One region of the Pseudomonas sp. NPDC089396 genome, then DNA from elsewhere that is predicted to be linked to it. Evidence: riboswitches for the same ligand, from Rfam matches in the RefSeq annotation. Region 1 holds a riboswitch; the other holds the start of a gene.
The links. Region 1 has a riboswitch for cobalamin ahead of ACIPZB_RS26110 (FecCD family ABC transporter permease). Riboswitches for the same ligand answer to the same signal wherever they lie in the genome.

Region 1 (7,868 bases):
GTTGTTGCCAAAGGGCGTCGCGTCGAGGTGGTGGAAAAGACACTGCGGCCGCTGGCGCACGGTGAAGCGTTACTGAAAATGCAGTGCTGCGGCGTATGCCACACGGACTTGCATGTGAAAAACGGCGATTTCGGCGACAAGACCGGCGTGGTCCTGGGCCATGAAGGCATTGGCGTGGTGGTCGAGGTCGGGCCAGGTGTGACTTCGCTCAAGCCGGGCGACCGGGCCAGCGTGGCCTGGTTCTACCAGGGCTGCGGGCACTGCGAATACTGCAACAGCGGCAATGAGACGCTGTGCCGGGAAGTGAAGAACTCTGGTTATACCGTGGACGGCGGCATGGCCGAGGCCTGCATCGTGGTGGCGGACTATGCGGTAAAAGTGCCGGACGGCCTCGATTCGGCAGCGGCCAGCAGCATCACCTGCGCCGGGGTGACCACTTACAAGGCCGTGAAATCGTCCAATATCCGCCCGGGGCAGTGGATTGCCATCTATGGCCTTGGCGGCCTGGGCAACCTCGCCCTGCAATACGCGAAAAACGTCTTCAATGCCCGGGTCATTGCGATTGATGTCAATGATGAGCAGCTGGCGTTTGCCCGTGAGATGGGCGCCGACCTGGTGCTCAATCCTCGCAGCGAGGATGTGGCGAAGGTCGTTCAGGAAAAGACCGGCGGCGCGCATGCGGCCGTGGTGACGGCAGTATCGAAAAGCGCCTTCAACTCGGCGGTCGATGCGCTGCGAGCAGGTGGACGGCTGGTTGCCGTAGGCTTGCCGTCTGAAGCCATGAGCCTGGACATCCCGCGCCTGGTGCTCGATGGCATCGAAGTGGTCGGGTCATTGGTCGGTACTCGGCAGGACTTGATCGAGGCCTTCGAGTTCGCCGCGCAAGGCAAGGTGGTGCCGAAGGTGACGTTGCGTCCGGTCGAAGACATCAACGATATTTTCGAAGAGATGCTCGAAGGGAAGATCAAGGGCCGCATGGTCATCAACTTCGAAGGCTGACGCGATCCCCTGTGGGAGCCGGCTTGCCGGCGATAGGGCCCGAGCCGGCGCCAGCCTTCCCTGGCCTCATCGCCGGCAAGCCGGCTCCCACAGGGACACCAGTGCTTTCACAATCCGCCCGTCAACGGCCACTCGACGGCCAGGCGGATCTGGTCGCCATCCAGCTCCGCCTGTGCCGTGTTCCCCCGATGCAGGTTATGCCGCAGCGAGAAAGCCGTGCCTTTGGCCTTGCCGCTCTGCACCACATAGCGTGCCTCCAGGTCTCGCTCCCAGTGCTTGCCGCCCTGGCCATAACCCAGGTAGGCATAGCCACCACTGGGGTCGACATGGCTGCCATCGATATCGAACCCGCGCACATACAGTGCCGTCAGGTTCAAGCCTGGCACCCCGTACCCCCCCATGTTCAGGTCATAGCGCGCCTGCCATGACTTCTCGTGCGGTGCGTTGAAGTCGGACATCTGCACCGCGTTGGCAAGGTAGATCGCCCCACGGGTCACGTAGTCGAACGGGGTATCGCCGTGCACCTGCTGCCAACCGAGACTGACGCTGTGCGGCCCCTGGCTGTAGCGCGAGACCAGGCTCCAGGTGGTGTTGTCGATGCGTCCGGACAGGGCCTTGCCAGTGTCGGTGGTACGGTACAGGTTCAGGTCCAGGCTCAGGCTGCGGCGGTCGTCCAGTGCGTGGGTCAGCGTGCTGCCGAGGTAGTGCTGGTTCCAGGTGTCTTCATAGCGGGAGGTATACAGACTGCCGGTGAACGCGGCGCCGGGGTTCCACACCAGGCCGGCGAGGTCGAAGGTATTGCCCTGGCGGCCGTTGGAGTAGTTCACCACGAAGCCCTGATCATGGCTTGAGGCGTTACGGTCGGTGCTTTCGTTGAAGTGCCCCGCGACCAGTTTCAGCGTGTCGATTTCGTTGCTGGAGAAGAAGAACCCGGTTGCCGTTTCCGGCAGCAGGCGGCTGTCGGATGAGCTGAACACCGGCGTCTTCACCCGCTGCTCGCCATAGGACAGCACAGTGTTGGACAGGCGCAACTTTGCCGCCGCGCCGCCCCGGCTGTACTCATTCTTCGGGTGGCCGTCATTGTCCACACCGAGCAGGCGCGCCTTGCCCGCCCGGCCACCACCGCTGTCGAGCTGTACGCCCAGGTAGGCATGGGCATCGATTCCCACGCCTATCAAGCCTTGGGTAAAACCGGACTGCAGCGTCCCCATCAAACCGTAGGCCCATTCTTCAGCCAGGCCATTGCGTTCGCTACGCGGCTTGTAGGCATTGCGGGCGGCACTGTTGCGCCCGCCATGCTTGTAGTCACGCTGGTCGTACACGGTGCGGTTGAGCAAGCTCCAGTTACTGTCTTCGACCAGCCCACGGCTTTGCGATTGCACCGATTCGGCAAGCGCGGCAACGGGCAGTAAAGCGCTGGCGAGCAGCAGGGCTGTGGAGCGCATGGGGCAGCTTCCTGGTTCAGGGGACGCGAAAACGCAGGAAGCGCGCGCCGTCGAAGGGATCGGTGAGGTAGTGGCCGTGCACCCCAAAGGTGCTCAGCAGGCGTTCGGGGGTGAGCACATCCAACGGCTTGCCCAGGGCAACCAGGCGGCCCTGGTCGAGCACTGCCACGCGGTCGCAGGTCAGCGCCTGGTTGAGGTCGTGCAGGGCCACCAGGGTGGTGACCGGCAACGCCTGGACGCGGTGCAGCAGGCTCAGCTGATGCTGGATATCCAGGTGGTTGGTCGGCTCATCGAGCAGCAACACCTGGGGCTGCTGGGCCAGGGCACGGGCGATGTGCACGCGTTGGCGTTCGCCACCGGACAGCGAGCCCCAGAGACGTGTGCGCAGGTGCGTGGCATCGAGGTCGGCCAGCGCCTGCTCGACGATGGCGCGGTCCTCGCGGGAAAACGGTGCCAACGCCGACAACCACGGCGTGCGCCCCAGGGTCACGGCGTCGAATACGCGAATGGCATCGAGGGTGTCGGCTTGCTGCTCGACCAGCGCCAGGACCTGGGCGATACGCCGTCGAGGCAGGCGCGCGATAGGCTCGCCGAGCAAGTGGACGCTACCGCTTTGCGGGGTGCGCAGCCCGGCCAGAAGCTTGAGTAACGACGACTTGCCGGAGCCGTTGGGGCCGACGATGCCGAGGGTTTCGCCTGCCACCACGCTCAGGTCGATGTCACGCAGTACAAGGTTACCGGCCAACTGAAAGCTCAAGCCCTGACAGGCGAGAGGGGCGAGTTGCAGCGCTGTCATGGCCGTCATGGGCGTCCCCGGCGGCTGACCAGGATCAGCGCGAACACCGGTGCGCCGATCAGTGCGGTGACCACACCCACCGGAATCACCTGACCAGGAATCAGCGTGCGTGACAGCACGTCAGCGGCAATCAGAAACAGCGCGCCGCCCAGTGCACTGGCCGGCAACAGGCGGTTGTGGCCGGGGCCGAGCAACAGGCGCAGGGCGTGCGGAATGACCAGCCCGACGAAACCGATGGCGCCGACAATGGACACCATCACCGCCGTCACCAACGCCGCGCAGCAGATCAACAGCCACTGCGTGCGGCGCACGGCAACACCCAGCGAGGCCGCCGAATCGGCGCCGAAGGTGAAGGCGTCCAGGGCGCGGCGCTGCCACAGGCACACCAGCAAGCCGACTAGCGCTGCGGGCAGCGCTAGCCACACCGACGGCCAACGCACGCCGCTCAAGTTACCCAGCAGCCAGAACAGAATGCCGCGCGCCTGTTCGGCGGTGGCCGACTTGGTGATGAGGAACGCGGTGAGGGCGTTGAACAGCTGCGAGCCGGCGATGCCCGCCAGGATCACCTGGGCGTTATGGCTGCTCGGGCCGGCCGCACGGGCCAGCACCAGCACCAGGGCGAAGGCCGTCAGTGCGCCGATGAATGCACCGGCGGACAGGCTCAGGGCCGCACTGCCCAGGCCCAGCAGGCCGACCAGTACCGCACCGGTCGAGGCGCCTGCCGACAAGCCCAGCAGGTACGGCTCGGCCAGTGGATTGCGCAGCAGCGCCTGGAGGATCACCCCGCAGGTCGCCAGCCCGGCGCCGCAGGCGGCGGCGACCAGGGTGCGGGTCAAGCGGTAGTTCCAGACGATGCCGGCGTCGATCGGGTCGACCGGGTAATCGGCTTGCCACAGGTGGTTGGCCAGCACCTGGCAGACCAGCCGCAGCGACAACTGGGTTTCGCCAATGGCCGTGCCGGCCAGCACGGCCGCCAGCAGGGTCAGCAGGGCGAGGCCTGCGAGCAGGATGGCGAAACGGGGCTGCATGCTGGGCGATCTCCTATCGGACAGTTCACGGAAGGAACCCACGGACAGGCATCGCCGAGCCCCCGCACGCAGCGGGGGCAGCACCAATGGCCAATCCCGGACACCCCGCCGGTTGGTGAATGTAGGCCGGCAGGTCTCCTGACTGGTGCGTCGTCGCCCGGCTCCGGCCTTCCCGGGTCGGTTGACCCAGTGGCATCGATGGAGCGGGCTCGGCACCTACAGTTGCGGGGGCAGTTCCGTTTGGCACGCCTTGGGCGGGCCAGGGATTCCCTGTTAGTTCCATGGTGGAAACCGGCGGGCGGCATGGTAGACCATCAGGCCGCCGGGTGAAACGCTAAATCACAGGTACTTGAGCCAGGTGATATCGCGCCGGCGTGCCTTGAGCCGGGCAAATCCGCGCACCGGCAGGTACAGCGCCACGGCCAGCAGCGCGGCGGTGAGCCACACCGCGGCAATGCCGTCGAAGCCGAAGTAGTCGCCGTGGTTGCGCCCGAACAGGGCGACGCTGGCCAGGTACAGCAGCTTCAGCACGTACAGGTGCAGCAGGTAGAAGAACATCGGCGCCGCGCCGAACACTGCCAGGGCGCTGATCCAGCGGGCCTGCCCGGCGCGCTCGAAGGTACGCAGCAATAGCAGGCCGCAGCCCAGGGTCAGGGCCAGGAACAGCAGCGACGGTGGATACTTGGTGATGTTGAAGAAACTCATCAGGGTTTGGGTCACGGTCGGGAAGCCGCTCCAGGGGGCTTCGCCATAGCCGTTCTGGATGCGCAGCACCATGAAGCCGAGCAGGGCGATGACCCCGGCCAGCAGCAGGTGATACTGGCGTTGTTGCGCATCGCTACCCCGGGCGAACCAGGGACCGAGGCCATAGCCCAGGGCGATCACGCCGATCCATGGCAGCACTGGGTAGGAAGTGCGCAGGCGCAGGTTTTCGGAGAGCTCCAGCCAGCCACGGTCATGCAGGATCGCCCAGGGCACGTGCAGGGCGGACTCGACGCCGAAGTGCAGGCCATCGAGCAGGTTGTGCCCGGCCACGATCACGGCCCCCACGGCCAGCAGCGCGGGGCGCGGCAGCCACACCAGCAGCGACAGGGCGAGCATGCTGATGCCGATGGCCCAGATCACCTGCAGGTAGATGACACTGGGCGGCAGCTGGAACGTCCAGGCGAAGTTGACCAGGGTGAACTCCAGCACCACCAGGAACAGCCCGCGCTTGAACAGGAAGGCCGAGACATCGCTGCGGCCCTGGTATTTCTCGCCGTACAGCCAGGCCGACAGGCCCGTGAGCAGGACGAACACCGGCGCGCACAGGTGGGCCAGGGTGCGGCTGGCGAACAGCGACGGGTCGGTGGCGTCGATGGCCATCGGGTCGCTGACCTGGCGGTGCAGGAAGAAGGTTTCGCGCACATGGTCGAGGAGCATGAACAGGATCACCAGGCCGCGCAGGGCGTCGATGCTCTGCAGGCGCTGGGTGAGCTGGGTGGGAGTGGCGGCGGCACTGGTCATGGAAGGGGTCGCAGGCAGGAATGAATGTCAAATGAAATGTTATCTTATAACTTTTTGGGGTAAGCAGGGAAGTTGTTTTTGTGGTGTTCATGCGGGCCTTATCGCCGGCAAGCCGGCTCCCACAGGGACACCACCGGCTTTAAGAACGGTGGTGTCCCTGTGGGAGCCGGCTTGCCGGCGATAGGGCCGGTGCAGTCACCTCAAATCAGAAGCTGTAATCCACCGTCGCAAAATACGACCGCGGCGCCCCCATCACCCACTGCGTGCCGCTGAACGCCGAAGCCACATACTCCCGGTCGAACAGGTTGTTCACCTGCAACCCCAACCTCACATCCGGCAGCACCTGCCAGCCGATATTGGCATCGACCACGGTGTACCCTGGCGCACGCTGGGTGTTGGCAGTGTCGGCATAACGCTCGTCCACATAGCGCGCGCCCATACCCACTTCCATTTGCTGGCCGAATCCCTTGCTCAGCCACAGGTTGGCACTACGCCGCGGCACGTTGGTCGGGCGATTGCCAGCACGGTCCTGGGGCACGCCGCCGACCATCTCGTCGAATTCGTCATACTTGGCGCGCACCACCGCGGCATTTGCCGAAACCTGCCACTGCTGCGGCAAACTCAGCTCCAGCGTCGCCTCCAGGCCATCGGACGTCTGTTGCCCAGCTTGTTGCGGTTCATGGGTGAACGGGTCATCCACCAGCAGCTTCTTCTTGACGATGTGGTAGGCCGCCAGCGTCCATTCGCCCCGACCTTCCCAGAACCGCTGCTTGAGGCCCAGCTCGGTCTGCCTGGCCTCGGTCAGGTCGTAGTGCATCTGGCTCGGGCTGAGGCTGATCAGGTTGTTCACCCCGTCCTCGCTGGTGGAGTACTGGCCATACAGCGACAGGTTGTCGGTGACCGCGAACACCAGTCCTGCGCGCCAGTTGCCACCCTGCAAACTACGGTCACTGCGGGTGCCGTCGGTGAGGTTGTCGCGGTCGATATGGTTCTGGTCGCGGCGCACGCCGGTCACCAGCGACAGGCGCTCGGTCAGCTGCAGGCGGTTCTCGGCGAACAGGGCGAAGGTGTGGGTGGTGGACAAGGTTTGCGGGCGCGTGGGCGAATCGCTGTGGAACCAACCCGGCGCCGGCTGCCACGGGTCGATGTAGTCGCCGCCCACATCGTTGTAGGGCGCGTTGCTGTCGACGTTGAAACGCACCTTGTTGTACTCGGCACCGACCAGCGTCCTGCTGGTCAGGCCGAGCAGCGAATGGTCGAACGTGAAGGTCTGGCGGTCGCCGATCTGCTCCTGGTTGTGCCTGATCTCCAGGTAGCTCTGGCGCAGCAGCTGCTCGCGATCGACGTCCCAGCTGTAGTTCTCGGCGTTGCGCCAGTGGCGGCGGCTCTTGATGTAGTAGAGCTGGTTGCTGGCGCTGACCTGGTCGCTGAGGGTCCAGTCGGTGGTGAAGCGGGTCCATTCATCGTGGTAGCGCTGCACGTCGTTCTGGATGTTGTAGTTCTTCTTGCGCAGGCTGCTGCGGTAATGGCCGTCAATCAGCGGCGTGCCGTAGTAGTTGGCAGGCTCGGCATCGCCACGCTCATGGGCCAGGGTAAAACTCAAGTCGTCGCTGGCGTCGAAACGCAGCGCGGCGCTCAGGGCCAGGCTGCGCGAATCGGTGCGGTCGACCCAGCCGTTGCCGGCTTGCTGGTTCAGGGTGAGGCGATAGCTCAAGCGCTCGCTGAGGCTGCCGCCGCTGTCCAGGCCCAGTTGCTGGCGGTCCCAGGAGCCGTAGCCCAGGCGCAGGTGGTTGTGGATTTCACCGGCGAAGGGCTTTTTCGGGATGACGTTGATCACCGCTCCGGTGGCGCCCTCGCCATACAGCACCGAGGCCGGGCCACGGATCACATCGATGCGCTCGACCATCCACGGGTCGACCGGGAAGGTCTGGGTACCTGCGCCGGTGAACAGGTGCGCGCCGTCGAACAGGGTCATCACCGAGCCATGCCCGGTAAAGCCACGCGCCGACAGGCCGGTGCCGCCATCGCCCGGGTTGCCGATGAAGGTGATGCCCGGCGAGCGGGTCACGGCGTCCTGCACGGTGAGGTTATTGC
Region 2 (7,868 bases), on a different contig from region 1:
CTTGATGCGCAGCGGGTCTGCCAATACCCAGGCCGGGCCCGCCGGCAGCTCGCTTTGCAGGTAAAGGCCCTTGCTGCGAGCATTGCCTTCGAAGACCCGCAGCGTGCCTCGCACCAGTTCGACCAGGTCGGTGGCCACAGGCTGCAAGGTCATGTGCCCGGACTCGATGCGCGAGATATCCAGAATGTCGCCGATCAGCCCTAGCAGGCCGACCGCCGAATCGTGCGCGGTGCGCAGCGTCGCGGGGTCACTGCGGCCGGCGCCGCTGTCCTCCAGGGCCAGTTCGAGCAAGCCGATCACCGCATTCATCGGCGTGCGGATTTCATGGCTCATGGTAGCCAGGAAGGTGCTTTTGGTCTGGCTGGCCTGTTCTGCATCGTCCTTGGCCTGGCGCAATTGTTCGAGCAGGCCGCGGCTGAGGGCCAACTGCGCCTGCAATGCATGTTGGGCTTCGGTACGCTGATGGATCAATTTGCGCAGGTAACTGTTCCAGAACACCACGCCGGCCAGCAGCAGGGCCGAGAGCACCAGCACCTGCAGTGCCAGCGTGCGGTAATTGCGCCATTGACTGTCGCTGACCAACGAACTGGTGCGCCAGCGGTTGACCAGCTGATCCAGCTCTTCGGGTGGGATGCTGAGCAGCGCCTTGTCCAGGATGGCCTGCAGCTGCGGTTGATCAGGGGCGACGGCAAACGCTGCAACGGCAGGGTCGTCGCCCAGGATGCTGGCGATGCGCAACTGGTCCTTGAATACGTGGTTGATGTAGTACGTGGCATTGATATGGCTGCTGTACGCCACATCGGCATTGCCATTGGCCACCGCTTCCATCAACGCCAATGGGTTGGACGCTTCGACTACCTTGGCACTCGGGTACTGGCGCAGCACCTCGTCGCGCAGCGGCGAACCGCTCAGCAGGGCGATGCGCTTGCCATCAAGGTCTCGGCTGTGCAGCGGCAACGCCGCCTGACTGCGTGTCACCAGCACCCGTGGGCTGACCAGGTAGGGCCGGGTATAGCGCAATTGGTTGGCACGATCGACGCCATAGCCGAGTGCACCGATCATTTGCGCTTCGCCTTGCGACACCTGCTCGACCATGGTCTGCACGGCAGGGCGCTCCATGAACCTGAACTGCAGTCCGGTGCGCAAGGTGATCTGCTTGAGCAGGTCGACGGTAATACCGCTGGTGCGTTGTTGGGCATCGTTGAACGTCAGCGGTGCCAGCGCCGGATCGACCAGCACGCTGACCGTCGGGTGGCGCTCGATCCAGGTCTTCTCTTCATCGCTCAGTGCAGAGAGGTGGCGCTCCAGCAGCAGGCTGGTGTTGCCACTGGTCCATCGCCGCAGGATGGTCAGGCGCTCGCTTTCGGTGATTTGGTCCAGGGCGGCGTCGATCAGGCGATGCAGTCGCGGATTGTCGTTGGCCAGGGCGAAGGAAAAACTGCCGGGCTTGGCCTGGCAGAAATGATCGATTTTCACCGTGCCCTGGTAGCTTTTGCCGATGAGGTAGTCGGTGCTGATGGCATCGCCCAGGTATGCGTCCGCTTCGCCGAGCTCGACGGCCGCCAGGCCTGCCAAGGTCGAGCGGTAAAGGCTCAATTGAGCCTTGGGGTAAAGGGCGCGGACCGTCTCGCCGGGCAGGTAGTGGTCGACCATCGCCAGACGCAGGCCGGCGAGGTCCCGGTTGTTTTTCAGGCTGCGGCCTTCACGGATGACGATCACGGGCAGATCGTCGGCGTAGGGCAGGCTGAGGCTGAGTTGGGCATCGGCCGCTTCGAAGCCGTTGGAGCTGCCCAGCAGGTCGATCTTGCCCTCACGCAGGGCAGTGATCGCTTCATGGCGGCTGGCAAAGCGCCTGACGTGCACCGGGATACCCAACTGCTCACCGATCAGCCCCGCGAAGTCGGCACTCAGGCCTTCGTAGTCGGACGGGCTGATATTGATTTCAAACGGCGGGTAGTCGGGGCGCGAACTGCCCAGCAGCAAGGCTTTGCGCTGCTGCAGCCACTGGCGGTCCTGACTGTCCAGGCGCAGCGGCTGGGTGGCACTGGTGGCGCGCGCCAGCAACTGGCGTGGCTCGGCATCGGCGAGTGTTGGCAGGGGGCAGCAGGCCAGGCTCAGGAACAGGAGCACGCCGGCCGAGAAGCGATTCATGGCGGGGTTGCGCTCAGTTGACGTGGTTGCGTTTGGCCAGATCGACCATTTCCACCAACGATTCGGTCTTGAGCTTTTCCATGATGCGCCCCCGGTATGTGCTGATGGTCTTGGCGCTGAGGTTCATGCTGCTGCCGATGTGCTTGTTGTTTTCGCCTCGGGCCAGGCGTCGCAGCACTTCCATCTCCCGGTTGGACAGGCTTTCCAGGCGTTTGGGTTCGCTGTCCAGCGTATTGCTGTTGACCGACATCTGCGGAAACGTTGAATAGCCCTTGACCAATGCCTTGAGGGCGAAAATCAAGGCGTCATGGTCTTCATCCTTGGTCACGAACGCGCCAATGCCGGCATCCAGGCAGCGGCGCACGTAAAGGTCGCTAGCTTGCCCGGTCAGCACCATGATCTTGGGGGTAGGCTCCAGCTGCTGAAGGCGCTTGATCACCTCCATGCCATCCAGGCCCGGCAGGCCGATGTCCAGTATCACCACATCGGGCCGTAGCTCGCGCGCTACCTGCGCCACTTCGCTGCCGTTGCCTACCTCGCCAACCACACGGAAGCGCTCACGCTCCAGCAGCAGGCGCATGGACAGCCTGACGATGGGGTGGTCGTCGACGATCAACACTGTTGTCATGTAGTTAACTCCTGTCGGAATGTGGTCCGTTTCCTGTGCTTAATCAGGAATACGACTGCAAGTTCTTTCTGCAGCGCAGCACGATACGGCCATTCCGATTCCTTGGTAATGGCGAGTATAGAACTGTTGAACAAGCAAGCAGGAGTTGTGGAAAATTCCTACAACGTGTCGGAAGAGGCATCGCCCGGACGCGGCGATGCCGGGTGTCGCTGGGCCGTTACTTGCAGGCCGAGTGGGGCTTTAGGACGCGATGCGTCGATGCCGGGTTGTTGCTCAATGCCAGGCCAACCCGTGTGGGGCGGGGCAGCAACTGGCCAGAGCAGTTCGGGCAACGGCCCTGGAAGCGCGTTTCGGTGCAGTTACGACAAAACGTACATTCGAACGAGCAGATGAATGCCTCTGGGCTATCGCCCGGCAAGTCGGCATTGCAGCATTCGCAATTGGGGCGTAGCTCCAGCATGGGCGTGACTCCGGTACGCAGGGGACAGTTTTGCAGTCTGCTATGGCGGGCGTACCGGTGGCAATGCTCACCCGCCGGGGCGGTACAGATGCGCGTGCCCGGCGCGGTACAGGGCCGACGCGGCGAACGGTGTGTCGCCCAGTACATGGCCGACGAGGATCAGCGCTGTACGGCGAAAACCTTTGCTGGCGACCTGTTCGACGATATCGGCCAGGGTGCCGCGAACCCAGTCCTGGTCCGGCCAGGTGGCGCGATGGACCACGGCGATCGGGCAGTCGGCGCCATAGTGGGGGCGTAGTTCCTCGACGATTCGCGGCAGGTGTTTGACGCCCAAGTGAATGGCCAGGGTCGCACCATGGCGGGCCAGGTCGCCCAGTTGCTCCCCGGCCGGCATGGGTGAGCTGTCGCCGTAGCGGGTCAGAATGACCGTCTGCGCCACGTCCGGCAGGGTCAGTTCGCAGCCCAGCAAGGCGGCACTGGCAGCGGTCGCCGTGACCCCGGGAATGATCTGGTAGTCGATGCCCAGCTCACGCAAGTGCTGGATCTGTTCGCCGATTGCGCCGTACAGGCTGGGGTCGCCACTGTGTACACGCGCGACATCCTGGCCCTGTGCATGGGCAGCTCGCATGGCCTCGATGATCTGTTCGAGGTGCAGCTCGGCACTGTTGATGACCGTCTCGGCCTGGTGGCCTTCGAGTACCGCCGCCGGTACCAGGGAGCCGGCGTAGATGATGACCGGGCACTGTCGGATCAGGCGCTGCCCCTTGACTGTGATCAGATCCGGGTCGCCAGGGCCGGCACCGATGAAGTAGACCGTCATGGAAATTCCTTGCAGAAGAATGGTTGAAGCGATTATCCGCCACAGGCCAGGGCGACGGTAGCCGGCCCGTGGCTTTGCCGCGTGACCCGCAGTCTGGCCGAGCCAAGCTCGCGGCTGGCCAGCGCCAACGCCGTGCTTTCGGCAACGCCCCAGCAGCCGCTGTGGGCATAGGCCGGTGCTGAGCGATGGCTGAGGAGGGGTTCGAATGCCTGTAGCTCGCTGGCATCGAATATCACCAGGATCAAGCCGTGACGCAGGGCCAACTGGCGCAGCCCTGGTTCATCGGCTTTCAGGCTGATAGTGGCAATGCCACGCAGCGCCTCAAGTGCCAGGCCTTGTGAAGCCAGGCTCTGGCGCAGCAGGGCATCGAGGACGTCCACCGGGCAACCTCGACGGCAACCGAAGCCGGCGTACAGCGCCGGCAGCGGCGTTTCAAGGTCCATCAGGCCTGTTGGGCACGACGGTAGAACCAGGCGCTGAGCAGGCCCAAGGCCAGCCAGAACGCGGCATTGGTGAGCCAGGAGGCAATCTTGAACTGGGTTTCCAGTGCGTCGGGCGCCAGGCTTTGGTGCACCTCAGGCTGCGGCGCACCGATGACGTGGGGCACTACCAGCAGCACCACGCCGACGGCCTTGAGCAGCCAGTGCCGGGAGAACACCAGCAGTGCCAGCCCCAGTGCGGTAGCGGCTGCGGTGCCGATCCACCAGCTCTGGCGTTGGCCGAGGTCGGCGGCGGCGGTACCGGGTAACTCGGGTGGCAGACCCAAGGTCGGGGCCAGGCAGAACACCGCGAAGCCGGCCAGGCCCCACAGCGCACCGGTGCTGACCCGATTGGGTTCGCGCAGGCTGTACAGGGCGACCAGGATCAGGGCGAAGCCAACGGCCACTACCAGGTTGCCCCCGGTGGTCGAGAGAATGCGTTGCCAGCCATCTTCGGGCGACCAGGCCTCTGCACTGTGTTCATGGGCCGCAACGGCCGCGCCGTCATGGCTGTGGTGTTCAGCGGCGGGGGCTGCCGACTCGTAGGTTTCCGCCTGGAGAATCAACGGGGCGACCCAGAAGCTTTGCAACAGGGTCAGCAGCAAGGCTGCGAGCAGGCCGCTGAACCCAGCGGTGCGGGCAATGCGCTTGATCATGGGGCAGGCCTCAGTGGCAGGGGAATGCGGCGCTGTGGCGGGTGTCGTGGGCGGCGTTGTGCACGGCCTCGATGTGCGAGAACCCGGCGAAATAGACCAGGCACAGGCCCAGCAGGCTGGCACCTACGGCGATGACGACGCGCTGGCTGAGGGTGACGGGGGTGGCGATGCTGTGCTTGGCGCTGGAAATGGGCATGACGCGTTCCTCTGTTGTTTTAAGCTCAACGGGCAAGCGCGGCAGCCCCGGACGCGAAGCGCCCAAGGGAATGCGACAGCGCCCGCCCACCGCGGGGTGTTCATGTGACGCCAGGCCGGTCTCCGGGCTTGCGAGGAGGAGCAGGGCTCCTTGGAAAGCGTCACCTTCCCATGCCGAACGACGTGGCACAGTGGTCTAGACGCTTCGCTCGCTTACCGTTGCGGGGGCAGCACCGGCCTGGTCCGGCCCCGCTCGAGGGCCTGCGACGCACCGGTTTCCCGTTTCACCCCCGAGGGGGCACCTGAACGCAAGACGTAAGGAGAGCACGAGGCAGGGTTTGCGTCAATTGGTTGCACTTTATTACTGGGAGCGCGGCCCATCGCCGGCAAGCCGGCTCCCACAGGTACAGCGTCGCCCTTGAGCAATGCGCTGTACCGGTGGGAGCCGGCTTGCCGGCGATGGGCTGCAAAGCAGCCCCAACAAAGTTGCAGCGAGCTTGCTCGCGCTGCGCTCGATCTTTGCGCCACCACAAAACGCAAGCCATGAGTTGACCACCCGCCACCCCCCGCGTAGCCTTGCCGCTTCGAGGTTCTTCGGCCAGGCCGAAGCTAAGACGGGAACGCGGTAAAAGCCGCGGCTGCCCCCGCAACTGTAGGCACCGGCAACGGATCGACACAGCCACTGCGCCAAAGGCGCGGGAAGGCGTCATCCTGCCAGCCCCCTGAATGATGGGGGCCGGAACGGTGCAAGCCAGGAGACCTGCCTCGTCACGTTTTCGACTTTCAACCGGGCGGGGTGATCCGGTGGCGAACGAGCCCGGCCGGCCTGGCCCGCGGCTTTCGTCCCGTGTGCCCGCGCCAACCTGCCAAGGGCAACGCGACATGAAAACACTGGCCAAGCTCCCCGTCACCATCGTCACCGGCTTTCTCGGCTCGGGCAAGACCACCTTGCTCCGGCACATGCTCGACAACGCCCAGGGCCGCCGCATCGCGGTGATCGTCAATGAATTCGGCGAGCTCGGCATCGACGGCGAAATCCTCAAGCAGTGCAGCATCGGCTGCACTGAAGAAGAGGCCAGCGGCCGCGTCTACGAGCTGGCCAACGGCTGCCTGTGCTGCACCGTGCAGGAAGAGTTCTTCCCGGTCATGCGCGAACTGGTTGCCCGTCGCGGCGACCTGGACCACATCCTCATCGAAACCAGCGGCCTGGCGCTGCCAAAGCCGTTGGTACAAGCCTTCCAGTGGCCGGAAATCCGCACGGCCTGCACCGTCGACGCGGTGATCACTGTGGTCGACAGCCCGGCCGTGGCCGCCGGCACCTTCGCCGCTTTCCCGGACCAGGTCGACGCCCAGCGCAAGCTCGACCCCAACCTGGACCACGAATCGCCGCTGCATGAGCTGTTCGCCGACCAGTTGGCCAGTGCCGACCTGGTGGTGCTGAACAAGGCTGACCTGATCGACGCCGAAGGCCTGGCCAAGGTCCGTGCCGAAGTGGCCGAAGAGCTGCCTCCAGCGGTCAAGGTCATCGAGGCCAGCAGTGGCCGTCTGCCACTGGACGTGCTGCTGGGCGTGGGCGCCGAATCCGAGGTGCACATCGATGGCCGCCGCACCCACCACGATTCGCACCACGACGGCGATGACCATGACGACCATGACCACGACGCGTTCGACTCCATCTCCATCGATCTGCCAGAAGCGGACGAAAGCCTGCTGCTCGACGCCCTGACGCAACTGGTGGTGGAGTTCGGCATCCTGCGCGCCAAAGGCTTCGCCGCCGTTCCCGGCAAGCCGATGCGCCTGCTGGTGCAGGGCGTGGGTACTCGCTTCGACAAACACTTCGACCGCGCCTGGCGTGCCGACGAGCCGCGCATCACCCGCCTGGTGCTGATCGGCCAGGACCTCGATGCCGTGCAGCTGGAAGCGCGCCTGCGCCAGGCCCTGGGCGCCTGACCCATGCATCTGCTGCGGACTCAGCCCGGCGGCTTCGTGCCGGACGACAGCATTGCCGACCTCGGCCAGACACCCGCCGAACTGGTGATCCTCTGCAGCGGCGATTCGCACCTGGCGTTGCTCGCCGAAACCGCCGAGCAACTGGCGGATGACTTTCCCAGCCTGCGTCTGGCCAACCCGATGCAGGTGCAGAACCATGCATCGGTCGACCTGTATGTAGAAGAGGTACTGCGCCACGCCAAGGTCATCCTGGTGTCGTTGCACGGTGGCGTCGGCTACTGGCGCTACGGTGTCGAGCAGTTGGTGACGCTGGCGGAGCGCGGTGTGCAGTTGATCCTGGTGCCGGGCGACGACCGCCCGGACCCGGAACTGACCGATCTGGGCACGGTGACTGGTGCGGCGGCAGAGCGCCTCTGGCACTACCTGCGCCAAGGTGGCAAAGCCAATGCCGTCAACCTGTTCAACTGCTTGGCCAACCAATGGCTGGGGCGCGATTACACTTGGGACGAACCGCAACCCTTGCCACGTA

Region 2: it holds a riboswitch for cobalamin, as region 1 does, so the genes downstream of both, ACIPZB_RS10055 (CbtB-domain containing protein) here and ACIPZB_RS26110 (FecCD family ABC transporter permease) in region 1, are expected to answer to the same signal.

What each region holds. Positions count from the first base shown of each region.
Region 1 is NZ_JBIVIC010000021.1:18,833-26,700, forward strand. Features, by position in the region: gene adhP (alcohol dehydrogenase AdhP) at 1-999, shown strand, start outside; gene ACIPZB_RS26100 (OprD family porin) at 1,107-2,444, opposite strand; gene ACIPZB_RS26105 (ABC transporter ATP-binding protein) at 2,461-3,249, opposite strand; gene ACIPZB_RS26110 (FecCD family ABC transporter permease) at 3,246-4,268, opposite strand; cobalamin riboswitch at 4,379-4,579, opposite strand; gene ACIPZB_RS26115 (DUF1624 domain-containing protein) at 4,608-5,774, opposite strand; gene ACIPZB_RS26120 (TonB-dependent receptor) at 5,980-7,868, opposite strand, start outside.
Region 2 is NZ_JBIVIC010000004.1:401,936-409,803, forward strand. Features, by position in the region: gene ACIPZB_RS10025 (transporter substrate-binding domain-containing protein) at 1-2,151, opposite strand, end outside; gene ACIPZB_RS10030 (response regulator) at 2,165-2,779, opposite strand; gene ACIPZB_RS10035 (DUF1272 domain-containing protein) at 2,997-3,239, opposite strand; gene cobM (precorrin-4 C(11)-methyltransferase) at 3,307-4,059, opposite strand; gene ACIPZB_RS10045 (cobalamin biosynthesis protein) at 4,092-4,484, opposite strand; gene ACIPZB_RS10050 (CbtA family protein) at 4,502-5,194, opposite strand; gene ACIPZB_RS10055 (CbtB-domain containing protein) at 5,205-5,390, opposite strand; cobalamin riboswitch at 5,486-5,710, opposite strand; cobalamin riboswitch at 5,960-6,172, shown strand; gene cobW (cobalamin biosynthesis protein CobW) at 6,272-7,339, shown strand; gene cobN (cobaltochelatase subunit CobN) at 7,343-7,868, shown strand, end outside.